DNA from 3 places in the Paraburkholderia sp. BL23I1N1 genome. Region 3 is predicted to be linked to each of the others. Evidence: predicted binding sites of a transcription regulator. Region 3 holds the regulator's gene; each other region holds the start of a gene.

Region 1 (4,201 bases), 1.3 Mb from region 3:
CGCGATTACCGTCCCACCACCCTGCTTCAATCCGCTCGGTACGTATGAGCATTTTCAGCGGCCGACGATAGATCGGCCGCTGGTCGCGCATCATCAGGCGCAGCGGTTTGTCGAGCATCCAGACAGGGCGAGGCGGCGATGGCAATGCACTGTCGGGCAGATCGAATGAGGCTTGAGCATCAACCGATGGCGTTACGGATATACAGCGGCTTTTAGCGTCACTCGTTTTGTCAGACTGTTGCGATATGTGCAATGGATGTGCTGTGCGTTCTGCCTCTGCCTGTTCCGTAGCATCGCCGTCTACGCGCACACTCTCCAATGCAGCGTGCTGCAACTCATCGGTCAGCCAGGTTTTATCCGCTTTGATTTTTTTCCTGACTTTCGCAGACGAACGCTTCTTGCGTGAAAACGCTTGCGCCTGGTAGGCCTCGGCGCGCATTGCCCGCTCAGGCCGATGATCGTCCTGCACCGACATCTGCAGCACGTTCTCCGGTCCCAAACGCGCGCTCAAGCGTTCGAGTAGACGCGCGATCGAATCGCCGTCTGATTCGGGCATTGGAAACAAGGTGTCCGACCGCCCTGCATGCTCGTCGATCTGATCCGCGACCAGCTTCAACTCGATCACGGGCGCCACCAGAACTGTCTGATTCAACTTCTCACGCAACAGCCAGATCAGATGCTCGGCATCGCGCGACGGTATGGCCCACGCGACCTTCAGACTCGACGTCTTAGGCGCATGACGGGAAGCCAATTCATGTTCAAGCAACAACGTATAACCGCTGAGCGCCGCATGATGTGCGCTCAACCATCCGGCCAGTTGCACAATCAGCCGACGCGCGGCGAACAGCAATGCATCGGCATTATCGACCCGCGACGGCAACTCCAACTGCGCATGAAACGATGCCGGCGCCCGAAACGATTCGCGCGGATCCGGACGCGTGCCATAGGCTTGCGCCAGCAGATCCAGAATGCCACTGCCGAAACGCCGCACGACACCTGACCTTGGCAACTGACGCAAATCGGCCAGCGTCGAGCAACCGACATGGGTAAACACATCACGATGCGCCTGCGCAACCGGCAGCAACGAGACAGATATGCGATCGAGGACCCGCGCCAGCGAGGTTTCCTTTATCACATGCCAACGATGCCCCTGCCGAGCAGCATGCGCCTGCGCCAACAGCCACGCGCCCCATGCTGTCGGTGCGCACGCGATGCGCGCCGTATAGCCGAATTCAGCTACCGTCGCGGATACCCGTGACAACAACGCGCGCAAGCCGCCAAACAATCGCAAACCAGCGCCGACTTCCAGCAATAAGGTATGCGCATGCGCAAGCGATACCTTCGGGGTGTACGTCAGCAAAGCGAGCGCCATCGCCTCGAACGCCTGGGTTTCGCGGGCTGTGTCCGCGATAAGCATCTTGAGACCAGGAGCCAAAGCCAATGCGTACGAGCGCGAATGACCCGCATGCACCCCGGCACGCAATGCGTCGAAATCCGGCATCAGGATGTGCGCGTGATCGGCCAACGCATAGCAGCGCACCTCGGTGACGTCTTCCGCACCGGGAGGTTGGTTTGCCTCGTTGCCGGGCTCACACCGATACGGCTTCGCGGGTGAACCATCCGGGAGCGGCTCGATAGGCTTCACGGCTTCCAGCGACAAGAGTGGCAATGTGACTGCTATCCACAACATGTTTGATCTCTCGTCCTTGATTGCTGCCGACTCCGCTTTCCGGCAGCACGACGCTTTGTAACGGCAAAACGAGACGCAGAGGCTCCGCTAGCGGCGGACCGCGGCGCTTGAAGATATCGATCGAGATACCGATCTCCTGCAACCATTGACGACGGTTGATCGTCTGCGCATTAGCCGGCAAGAGCGGTTCACAGATCATTCGCAACGGCGCCGGCGAAGATTGCGTGGCGGCTTCGACGGGCCGGATCAAAAATGCTAGCGAGGCCGACTCCTGAGCCGCCACCTGCAGACGCCGAACCTTATCGGCGCGGGCATTCGGCAGCCATACCAGCACGGCCCCCACACCATCCTGCTTCAATGCCTGAGCAGCGGCCCACAGACCCTGGTCTTCACTCGAGCGCACCCATAAGACGCGTTCGACATCGATACCCCAAGCCCTCAGTGCCGAAGCACAGGGCTGGTAAGGAGGCGCCACGAGCATGACGTACCGTTCGGCTTGTGCCGTAAGATGCCGAAGCACGCGGGCCAGCAGACGCAGTTCGCCGACTCCTTCGTGTTCAATCAATAACTCCGTCAGGCCGCCGGCCGACCAGCCTTGTCCGGGCAGCAGTCGATCCAGCGCAGCATAGCCGCTGGAAATCACCCGCGAATCCGCCTCGGCAAGCTCATTGCCCTGCCACACCTGACGCCGCAATTGCGACGACAGCGCTGTTGTCGCCAGATGAATCGCTGCTGCCATAGACACGCTCGTTCAATAGGGAATACTCCGCCCTGCCCGGCATCGGGCAAGCATGGGGCGACGAGCTTTCACTGTATATTTATACAGTATTCTGAGGCGGATGTTAAGACGAGGTGAGGCGACGAAACGCGCGAAGGAAGAAAATGAAGAGGGGTGGTGAAGTTGTTTTGTTGCAGATTTTTCGCCTGCAGGAGCAGTTGTCCTTTGGCGTTGCTATCAAGCGAACAAAACTAGAGTTAGCGTGCTCTGGAAGGGATGAAAGCGGAGAGCCGCGCGGCGTGTATGCTGCGGATATGGGCCTGGCCGGATCAGATAGCGTACGACGCCGGGACACAACCCTCGCCGGCCGCTTCCCGGCCGTATTGACGGTGTTTTTTCCGGCCGTCCTGCTGACGGGTGACGCAAAGGCGGCGGATCAGCGGAAACGGACGCGCCTTTGCCGGGGTCATGATGCCGCAAGCGTACTGACGCCGCTTCTTTCTTGCCGCTGTTTTTTGCGGGCTGTAAACGCAGAAACCCCACCTTTGCGGGTGGGGTTTCTGTTTGCTGCGGGGGAGCCTGACGATTACCTACTTTCACACGGGAATCCGCACTATCATCGGCGTGGAGTCGTTTCACGGTCCTGTTCGGGATGGGAAGGGGTGGGACCGACTCGCTATGGTCATCAGGCATGACTTGTTGCCGTGTCGCCCTGGCGGGCGGCACAACCAATCGGGAAGAAGTAGTTTCTGATGATGGTTTCATCAGATGAAGTCTGGGCTGTGTTGTTTCCGGCACAACACTGATCTCAACCGTGCGTGTGTAAAACACACCGGTTATAGGATCAAGCCTTACGGGCAATTAGTATCAGTTAGCTTAACGCATTACTGCGCTTCCACACCTGACCTATCAACGTCCTGGTCTTGAACGACCCTTCAAGGGGCTCGAAGCCCCGGGGATATCTCATCTTAAGGCGAGTTTCCCGCTTAGATGCTTTCAGCGGTTATCTCTTCCGAACATAGCTACCCGGCGATGCCACTGGCGTGACAACCGGTACACCAGAGGTTCGTCCACTCCGGTCCTCTCGTACTAGGAGCAGCCCCCTTCAAATATCCAGCGCCCACGGCAGATAGGGACCAAACTGTCTCACGACGTTTTAAACCCAGCTCACGTACCTCTTTAAATGGCGAACAGCCATACCCTTGGGACCGGCTACAGCCCCAGGATGAGATGAGCCGACATCGAGGTGCCAAACACCGCCGTCGATATGAACTCTTGGGCGGTATCAGCCTGTTATCCCCAGAGTACCTTTTATCCGTTGAGCGATGGCCCTTCCATACAGAACCACCGGATCACTATGACCTGCTTTCGCACCTGCTCGACTTGTCGGTCTCGCAGTTAAGCACGCTTATGCCATTGCACTATCAGCACGATTTCCGACCGTACCTAGCGTACCTTCGTACTCCTCCGTTACACTTTGGGAGGAGACCGCCCCAGTCAAACTGCCTACCATGCACTGTCCCCGACCCGGATCACGGGCCAAGGTTAGAACCTCAAACAAACCAGGGTGGTATTTCAAGGACGGCTCCACGCAAACTGGCGTTCACGCTTCATAGCCTCCCACCTATCCTACACAGATCGGTTCAAAGTCCAATGCAAAGCTACAGTAAAGGTTCATGGGGTCTTTCCGTCTAGCCGCGGGGAGATTGCATCATCACAAACACTTCAACTTCGCTGAGTCTCGGGAGGAGACAGTGTGGCCATCGTTACGCCATTCGTGCAGGTCGGAACTT
Region 2 (4,201 bases), 1.6 Mb from region 3:
GCATGGCAGCGTCCCAGCTGGAATGGCGGTTTGTCGTTGGAATGCTCGTCTGTGCTGTGCGACGTACCGTTCCCTGAACTCGCTGTCGCGCCTGGCGCGCTGTCACCTGTGTTCCATACGTCGCCGGCGAACGCCTGGATTGCGGCGGTAGGCAGGAGCGCGCACAACTCGGTGAGATGCGTACAGCCAGCCGTGCCGGCCAGCAAACGGGCAGCATCGCGACGGAAGTTCTGGAACAGATTGAGTCCGATGAGGGCACGGTAGGCGGGATTGCTGGCTTGGCACAAGCCTGGATAGGGCACCCAGTCGGACGACGCTTCGGCGTCGACGACGTTGAGCTTGCGATCGATGGTGATGCGAAGCCAGAGTTCATGGATCGGCTGACCATTGGGCCGGACGCCCGACGCAAGCACCACATCGCGCGGTTTTTCGTCGGTCAAGCACGCTTCCACATCCCACAGGCCATCGGCTCGCTCATAGGCTTCCGCTCTGATTGCGCGACGGTGGCGCAACTGACGGGACACTGGCGGGGAGAGCGGCATGCGGGAAGGAAAGGCCGGATTGGAAAACCCGTGAATTTTAGCATACTGGGTATTTGAGACAGGTTGGAATCCGCAGGCCCACCCAGCAGGCGGTTCAGCGCGGGAACCCTTATCACGAAGTGACGTACGCGGCGAGGGTTTGCTGCGGGATTGCCGCCGTTTGCCCGCGATTTGCCCGCGGTTTGCCCGCGGTTTGCGGCTATGCGCCACTTCAATCCTCGTCGAATCCTTTGAGGATTTTGCCGATCGTGGCACCCGAGAAACCGCGCGACGCCAGAAAGCGCGCCTGTTTGGCGCGCTCGGCGGCCGTTTCGGGCAGCCGATCGAATTTCTTCCCCCAGACGGCTCGAGCGCGCGCGAGTTCGGTTTCGCGCAGTTGCGCACTGGCCTCTTCGACCAGCGTTTGGTCCACTGCGTGCTGCTTCAATTCGCCGACGATCCGGCTTGCGCCCAGGCGTGACGCGCGCCGATGGATCAGGCTTTCAGCAAAGCGCGAATCGGACAGCCAGTTTTCGGCCTCCAGCGCGTCGAGCAAGGTATCGAGCGAATCGGTTTCTTCGACGAACGGCTTCAATTTGCGCGCCAGTTCAGAGCGGCTGTATTCACGCCGGGACAAATAGCCGAGCGCACGTCCTTTTAGCGAACGGGCCGGGCGTTGGGATTTTTTGGCTTCGTCCTGCCCTGACTTCGCCTCGCCGGGTGTGCGGCGCGAGCGGGTGTAGGTGGTTTCGGACGGGTCTGCTTCAGCTTGCGCGGAAGATTCAGACTGAGATTGACGACCCGAAGCGCGATCATGCGCGTCGAACGACTCGAACGGATCGTTGTCATCCTCGCGCGGGCCGTCCGCGTTGTTGCGTCCATTCTTGGACAGCGGCCGGCCCTTGCGTATCACGTGCTGGTTACTCTTCTTCGCCCGCGACTTCAGCGGCCGCACCGGTCGCCACTTCCGCCATGGCATTCACGCCCAGCGATTCGCGAATACGGTTTTCGATCTCACGGGCGACATCCGGATTTTCGCGCAGGAATTCACGCGCGTTGTCCTTACCCTGACCAATACGTTCGCCGTTGTAGCTGTACCAGGCACCGGCCTTGTCGACGATCTTGGCTTGCACACCGAGGTCGATGACTTCGCCCTGACGGGAAATGCCCTCGCCATACAGAATGTCGAAAATCGCTTCACGGAACGGTGGCGCAACCTTGTTCTTCACCACCTTCACGCGCGTTTCGTTACCGATCACTTCGTCGTTCTTCTTGATCGAACCGATCCGGCGAATGTCCAGACGCACCGACGCGTAGAACTTCAGCGCGTTACCGCCCGTGGTAGTTTCCGGATTGCCGAACATCACACCGATCTTCATACGGATCTGGTTGATGAAGATCACGAGGCAGTTGGTACGCTTGATCGTGCCGGTGAGCTTGCGCAGCGCTTGCGACATCAGACGCGCTTGCAGACCCGGCAGCGAGTCGCCCATTTCACCTTCGATTTCAGCCTTCGGTACGAGTGCCGCGACCGAGTCGATCACGATCATGTCGATCGAGCCCGAGCGCACCAGTGCGTCGGCGATTTCGAGCGCCTGTTCGCCGGTGTCCGGCTGCGAGACCAGCAGTTCATTAACGTTCACGCCGAGCTTGCCCGCGTACTGGATATCCAGCGCGTGCTCCGCGTCGATAAACGCCGCCGTACCACCGAGCTTCTGCATTTCAGCCACGACTTGCAGCGTCAGCGTGGTTTTACCGGACGATTCCGGACCATAAATTTCGACCACCCGGCCACGCGGCAAACCACCGACGCCCAGTGCGATGTCGAGGCCGAGTGATCCCGTTGAGACCACCTGGATATCTTCGACCGCCTCACCCGCGCCGAGCCGCATGACCGACCCTTTGCCGAACTGCTTTTCGATCTGCGCGAGCGCGGCAGCGAGTGCCTTGCTCTTTTCAGCAGTCAGTCCAGCCGAGCCTTTCTTGCTTTCTTCCATGAATCGTCCTTTGCTATGATGAACGGCGTCTGAGGCAGATGTGCGGCCCACTTTTAGATGGCAGCACACGAAACTCAGACACTGTATAAAAAAACAGTAGTTTTGGCAAGCACGATTCTCATGCGAACGCGCATTTTTACCGTCGCGCTGCCCAACTACCCACAATAATTTTCGGAGACCGCTGTGCGCCGGGGGGACACCCCACGGCGCCGGCCAGGCCAGGTTGGCGCACCATGCGAATTCTGATTGCCGAAGACGACAGCATACTCGCGGACGGTCTGGTTCGATCACTCCGCCAATCGGCCTATGCCGTCGATCATGTGAAGAACGGCGTCGAGGCCGACACCGCCCTGTCGGTGCAAACTTTCGACCTGCTGATCCTCGATCTGGGCCTGCCGCGCATGTCGGGGCTCGAGGTGCTGCGCCGCCTGCGCGCCCGCAATTCGAACCTGCCGGTACTGATCCTCACCGCTGCGGACAGCGTCGACGAACGCGTCAAAGGCCTCGATCTCGGCGCCGACGATTACATGGCCAAACCCTTTGCCCTGAACGAGCTCGAGGCGCGCGTGCGCGCGCTGACCCGGCGCGGCGCGGGCGGCGGCCCGACGGTGGTGCGGCACGGCTCGCTGTCGTTCGATCAGGTTGGCCGGATCGCCTATGTCAACGAGCAGGTGATCGACCTGTCGGCGCGCGAGCTCGGTTTGCTCGAAGTGCTGCTGCAACGGATCGGGCGGCTGGTATCGAAGGAACAGCTCGTCGACCATCTGTGCGAATGGGGCGAGGAAGTCAGCAATAACGCGATCGAAGTGTACGTGCACCGGCTGCGCAAGAAGATCGAGCCGAGCGGCGTGCGCATCATCACCGTGCGAGGCCTCGGGTACTGCCTCGAGAAAGCCGCCCTGCCCGCGAACACGAGCACAAATGTGAACGCGAGCGACAACCCGCTCGCGCCGCCTGCGTCCGGTGAGCCCGAAGCGCCGGCATCGCCGGGATCGCCGTCTTCGCCTCCGTCGGCCGCGATGCCGGCGAGCCATCACTACAAATAGAAGACGCCCATGTCCGCACGCGCAGACCGCGCTACGGCGCACGCGGCGGACCTCGACGAGGCACGCGACGAGCGCTACGCCAATCCGTTCGCCCCGCCCGACGAGACCGAAGCCGCCGCCGAAGCGCGCCCGCGCTCGCTGTTCGGCGAGATTCTCGACTGGATGCTGGCGCCGCTGCTGCTGCTTTGGCCGATGAGCCTCGCCGTCACCTACCTGGTCGCCAAGTCGATCGCCAACGGCCCGTTTGACCGCGCGCTCGAAACCGACGCCTACGTGCTGGCCCGCCAGATCCATCCGATCAACGGCGTGGCGGAGTTGTCGCTGCCCGATTCCACCCGCGACTTTCTGCGCACCGACAATGTCGACAGCGTGTTCTATCAGGTGCTCGGCACGCGCGGCGAACTGGTGGGCGGCGAGCGCGACATGCCGCTGCCGCACGAGGAGGACCGCCCTCCCCCGGGTCTCGTCGAATTCCGTGACGACGTGCTGCGCGGCAACGACATCCGCGTCGCCTATACGACCGTCGAGTTTCCGCAGACACCCGGCGCGCAGCCGGTGCTGGTGCAGGTCGCCGAGACGCTCGACAAACGCAGCCAGCTTGCCAACGACATCATCAAAGGCGTGATCCTGCCGCAGT
Region 3 (4,201 bases):
AAAAAGCGCGCCTCGCGGGCGCGCTTTTTTGGGTGAGGTGTTTGACTAACGTGTCTAACCGCGCATCTCGTCCGACCGAATGCCCGTTACTGCGGCGAGTAAATCGAATCGAACACGCCGCCGTCGGCAAAGTGCGTCTTCTGCGCGTTCGCCCAGCCGCCGAACGAATCGTCCACCGTGTAGAGCTTCAGCTTCGGAAACTTCGAAGTCAGCTCGGCCGCCACCTTGCTTGAACGCGGACGGTAGAAGTTTTTCGCGGCGATTTCCTGACCCTGCTCGCTGTAGAGGAAGTTCAGATACGCCTCGGCCAGTTTGCGCGTGCCGTGCCTGTCGACCACCTTGTCCACCACCGCGACCGGCGGCTCGGCCAGAATGCTCACCGACGGCACGACGATTTCAAACTTGTCCGGACCGAATTCCTTCAGCGACAGAAATGCTTCGTTCTCCCACGCGATCAGCACGTCGCCGATCCCGCGTTGCACGAAGCTGGTGGTTGCACCTCGCGCGCCCGAATCCAGCACGCCGGCATTCTTATAGAGCTTGCCGACGAATTCTTTGGCCTTCTGATCGTTGCCGCCTGGCTGATGTTCGGCATAGGCCCATGCGGCCAGGTAGTTCCAGCGCGCCCCCCCCGAGGTCTTCGGATTCGGCGTGACGATCGACACACCCGGTTTGATCAGATCGTCCCAATCCTTGATGTGCTTCGGGTTCCCCCTGCGCACCAGAAACACGATCGTCGACGTGTACGGCGAAGCGTTGTCCGGCAAACGCTTCTGCCAGCCCTTGTCGAGCAGACCCTTGTTGGCCAGCGCGTCGATGTCGTAGGCAAGCGCCAGTGTCACGACGTCCGCCTGCAACCCGTCCAGCACCGAACGCGCTTGCGCACCCGAGCCGCCGTGCGACTGCTTGAAGGTGATCGTCTCGCCCGTTTTCGCCTTCCATTCCTTGCCGAATGCCTGGTTGACGTCCTGGTACAGCTCACGTGTCGGGTCGTACGACACGTTCAGCAGCGTCGTATCGGCAGCGTGTGCCTCTGTCGTGACGCCGACTGCGGCAAACGTGCCGAGGGCGCCGAACGTGCCGAATGCAAGCGCCGCAATGAGTTTTCTGGTCCTGCCAGCCAGCCCCGTACCTTGATGGTTCATGCCAACTTGCTCCGCGATGTGGTCCGCTGAAACAGCGTGGTGTTGTTTTGCGTCGCGGTCACGTGCACATGAGCGCCAACTCGAAGGGCAGTCTATCGAAGAGCTTTCATCATTAAAAATAATGTTTCTTCATTTTTTAATACGCAAAAGTGGTAATGGCGGCCGGATAAGGCGTCGCGACACGAAAACGGGTGTTGGGACGTCCATTTTCGGCGTTGGAGCGCCCCCCCAGGGCACGAACTTAAAGTAAAGCTTGAATTGCGCGGAATACTGTATAAAAATACAGGCACCTGTTCATACATACAGTGACGCTATGACAAAACTCACCGCACGACAGCAGCAGGTTTTCGATCTGATCCGCCGGGCCATCGAACGCACCGGTTTTCCGCCCACCCGCGCGGAGATCGCCGCCGAACTGGGTTTCAGCTCGGCCAACTCGGCAGAAGAACATTTGCGGGCGCTGGCTCGCAAGGGCGTGATCGAACTCGCGGCCGGCGCATCGCGCGGCATTCGCCTGTTGTCGGGCCCGGAAGATTCGCCGTACCAGTTCACGCTGCCGCACGCCAGCATCATGCAGTTGTCGCTGCCGCTGATCGGCCGCGTTGCAGCGGGTAGCCCGATCCTGGCGCAGGAACATATCTCGCAGCACTACGCATGCGACCCGGCGCTGTTCTCGAGCAAGCCGGACTACCTGCTGAAGGTGCGCGGTCTGTCCATGCGCGACGCGGGCATCTTCGACGGCGACCTGCTCGCGGTGCAGAAGAAAAGCGAAGCCAAAGACGGCCAGATCATCATCGCGCGCCTTGGCGACGATGTAACGGTCAAGCGCCTGAAGCGCCGGCCGAACGGCATCGAGCTGATCGCCGAGAACCCCGATTACGACAACATCTTCGTTGAAACCGGCAGTGCGGAGTTCGCGCTCGAGGGTATCGCCGTCGGGCTGATCCGCCCGGGCGAGTTCTAACCCCCCGCTCGTCCGCCAATCCGAAGCTGCCCCAACGTTGAATCGCCTGGAGAGACTCATGGAACGCCTTGCCCGCCTGCTGCCTTTTCGCCAGTTTGGTCGTTTGCGCCATCTGCGCAAGCTGGTGCCCTGCTCATTGATCGAGGCGTCCCCGGCCAGTACTCCATCGCTATTCGACGCGCCTGCGGGCGTATCGGGTTTGCCGTCCTCGTTGCCGGCCTTTGCTCGCGTGTCGCTGAATTCCGGGCTGAATACAGCTGAACCTGCGCGTCGTGCGCCGGTGCGCGTCTATCACGGGCCGTCGCGGCTGATCATGGTCGGCACGGTAGACGCCGTGTGCCGCATGATCGATCGTTGCATCGCCGACGAAGCTAACCTGCATGGCGCGGTGTTCGAGTCATAAGCTGCACTGCGCGCGCACTCTATTCCACTGGAGATGAGCGGCGTGCCGAATGCGACGTGCGACACTCGGCATGCGACGCCCGGCGTGCGACGCCCGGCAAAAAGTCTTTCGGCCTTCCGCGCCTACTCGAATATTGCATCACCTGGGATCCTTTTTCGCGTGGCCGCGGTCCACGTTAGATGACACCTGATGGAGAGTCTCATTCGATGGCATTTTCAACTCGCACGAAGCGCGGCGCCATTCGGCCGCTGATCATCAGTTTGATTGTGATTGCGGTGATTGCCGCGTTGGGGTTCGGCTACGCGTCGCCCTACATGGCGCTGAATAACCTCAAACGCGCGGCGGATGCGCGCGATGCGCAAACCGTCAATCAATACGTCGACTTTCCCGCGTTGCGCGAGAGCCTGAAGCAGCAGGTCACCGGCTTGCTGACCCGTCGGATTGACGCGCATGGCAACGGCAATCCGTTCGCGGCGATTGGCGCAATGATCGGCGTGGCTTTAATCGGTCCGCTCGTGGACGCTTATGCGACGCCCGACGGCGTGGCGGCATTGCTGAACGGCATGCCGCCACGCGGCAACCCGGGCGAACGGCCGCCAGTTCCGCCTGCTGCGGGTTCGCCCGCACCGGAACCGGCGCCCGCTGCTGCCGGCAATACGGCCAACGGCACGACCGGCGGCACAACTAGCAACGAGAACAACACGACGCCACCGCAACCGCCGCAAACCACGGCGGGCTATCGCGGCCTCAACGAGTTCGTCGTTACCTACCAGCATGGTGCGGGCGACACACGTTACTCGGCGATCTTGCTGCGCGAAGGTTTGTTCACATGGAAGCTCGCCGCGGTCAATCTGAACGAGTGACCGCCTCGTCAAGCCGCCGCTGCTTGTTGCTGCTCCTGCGCGGACGAGCACGCTACCAGAATGCTGCACGAGACCCGATCGAGCAGCGGCGTATTGCCCGCACCCATCCACCATCGCGACAGGCCGGTGCGGCAACGATGGCCGACCACCACGAGGTCGACATGCAACTCGTTGGCAAGGTTGGCGATCTCGTCAACCGGATGGCCAAATGCAAAATGCCCTTGCGCAGACACGCCGCGTTCGGTGAGCCAGTCCACTCCTTCCTGCAGGATGTCGCGGGCTGTTTTTTCGAAACTGCCACAGGCTACATCGGTCAGCAGGCCCGCGCTTTGCGCAATGCTCGAGCGCATGTCAACCACCGACAACAAGTGCGTTTCCGCCTTCAGATCCAACGCCAGGTCGGCGCCGCAACGTAACGCTTTGCGGCCTTCGCGCGAGCCGTCGTAGCACAACAGAATTTTTTGGTAGCTCGCCATGATTTTTCTCCCATCCGCGAGAAACGCGGTCTGAATGAATCATGGTGCGCCGCAATTCAGGTTGCAAGGGATGGAAAACGCTAAGTGCGCCCTAAACAGGTGCGCGCTGGATTCGGGCCGGGTTAAGGTCACCCGTGAGCCTTTGCGGCAGCGCAAGAAACACCGCCCGGCGCATCCAGAGTCGATCAACACATCTCTGCCGATGCCATAGAATGAGCGGCCTTACCGGTCATTTGCGTCATTTCGCGGAGCCTCGATCGATCCATGTCTGAAGCCGCCATTGAATTCCACCAGGTTAAGAAAAGCTACGGCGAAAAGATGGTCGTCGACGGACTGTCGTTTCACGTCAA

What was found. The regulator LexA, encoded in region 3, represses DNA repair genes until DNA is damaged. The targets are predictions, from matches to a motif close to ACTGTATNNNNATACAGT.
Region 1: imuA (translesion DNA synthesis-associated protein ImuA) is a predicted target of LexA. The motif match lies at 2,500-2,517, and genes of this name have one in related genera.
Region 2: recA (recombinase RecA) is a predicted target of LexA. The motif match lies at 2,599-2,616, and genes of this name have one in related genera.

What each region holds. Positions count from the first base shown of each region.
Region 1 is NZ_RAPV01000001.1:3,257,970-3,262,170, forward strand. Features, by position in the region: gene B0G76_RS15210 (DNA polymerase Y family protein) at 1-1,690, opposite strand, end outside; gene imuA (translesion DNA synthesis-associated protein ImuA) at 1,590-2,429, opposite strand; rRNA gene rrf (5S ribosomal RNA) at 2,986-3,098, opposite strand; rRNA gene B0G76_RS15225 (23S ribosomal RNA) at 3,249-4,201, opposite strand, start outside.
Region 2 is NZ_RAPV01000001.1:397,838-402,038, reverse strand. Features, by position in the region: gene B0G76_RS01990 (DUF2889 domain-containing protein) at 1-542, opposite strand, end outside; gene recX (recombination regulator RecX) at 754-1,434, opposite strand; gene recA (recombinase RecA) at 1,442-2,518, opposite strand; gene B0G76_RS01975 (response regulator transcription factor) at 2,752-3,564, shown strand; gene B0G76_RS01970 (sensor histidine kinase) at 3,574-4,201, shown strand, end outside.
Region 3 is NZ_RAPV01000001.1:1,960,784-1,964,984, reverse strand. Features, by position in the region: gene B0G76_RS09385 (sulfate ABC transporter substrate-binding protein) at 87-1,145, opposite strand; gene lexA (transcriptional repressor LexA) at 1,459-2,109, shown strand; gene B0G76_RS09375 (hypothetical protein) at 2,168-2,512, shown strand; gene B0G76_RS09370 (DUF2939 domain-containing protein) at 2,719-3,375, shown strand; gene B0G76_RS09365 (universal stress protein) at 3,384-3,851, opposite strand; gene nodI (nodulation factor ABC transporter ATP-binding protein NodI) at 4,116-4,201, shown strand, end outside.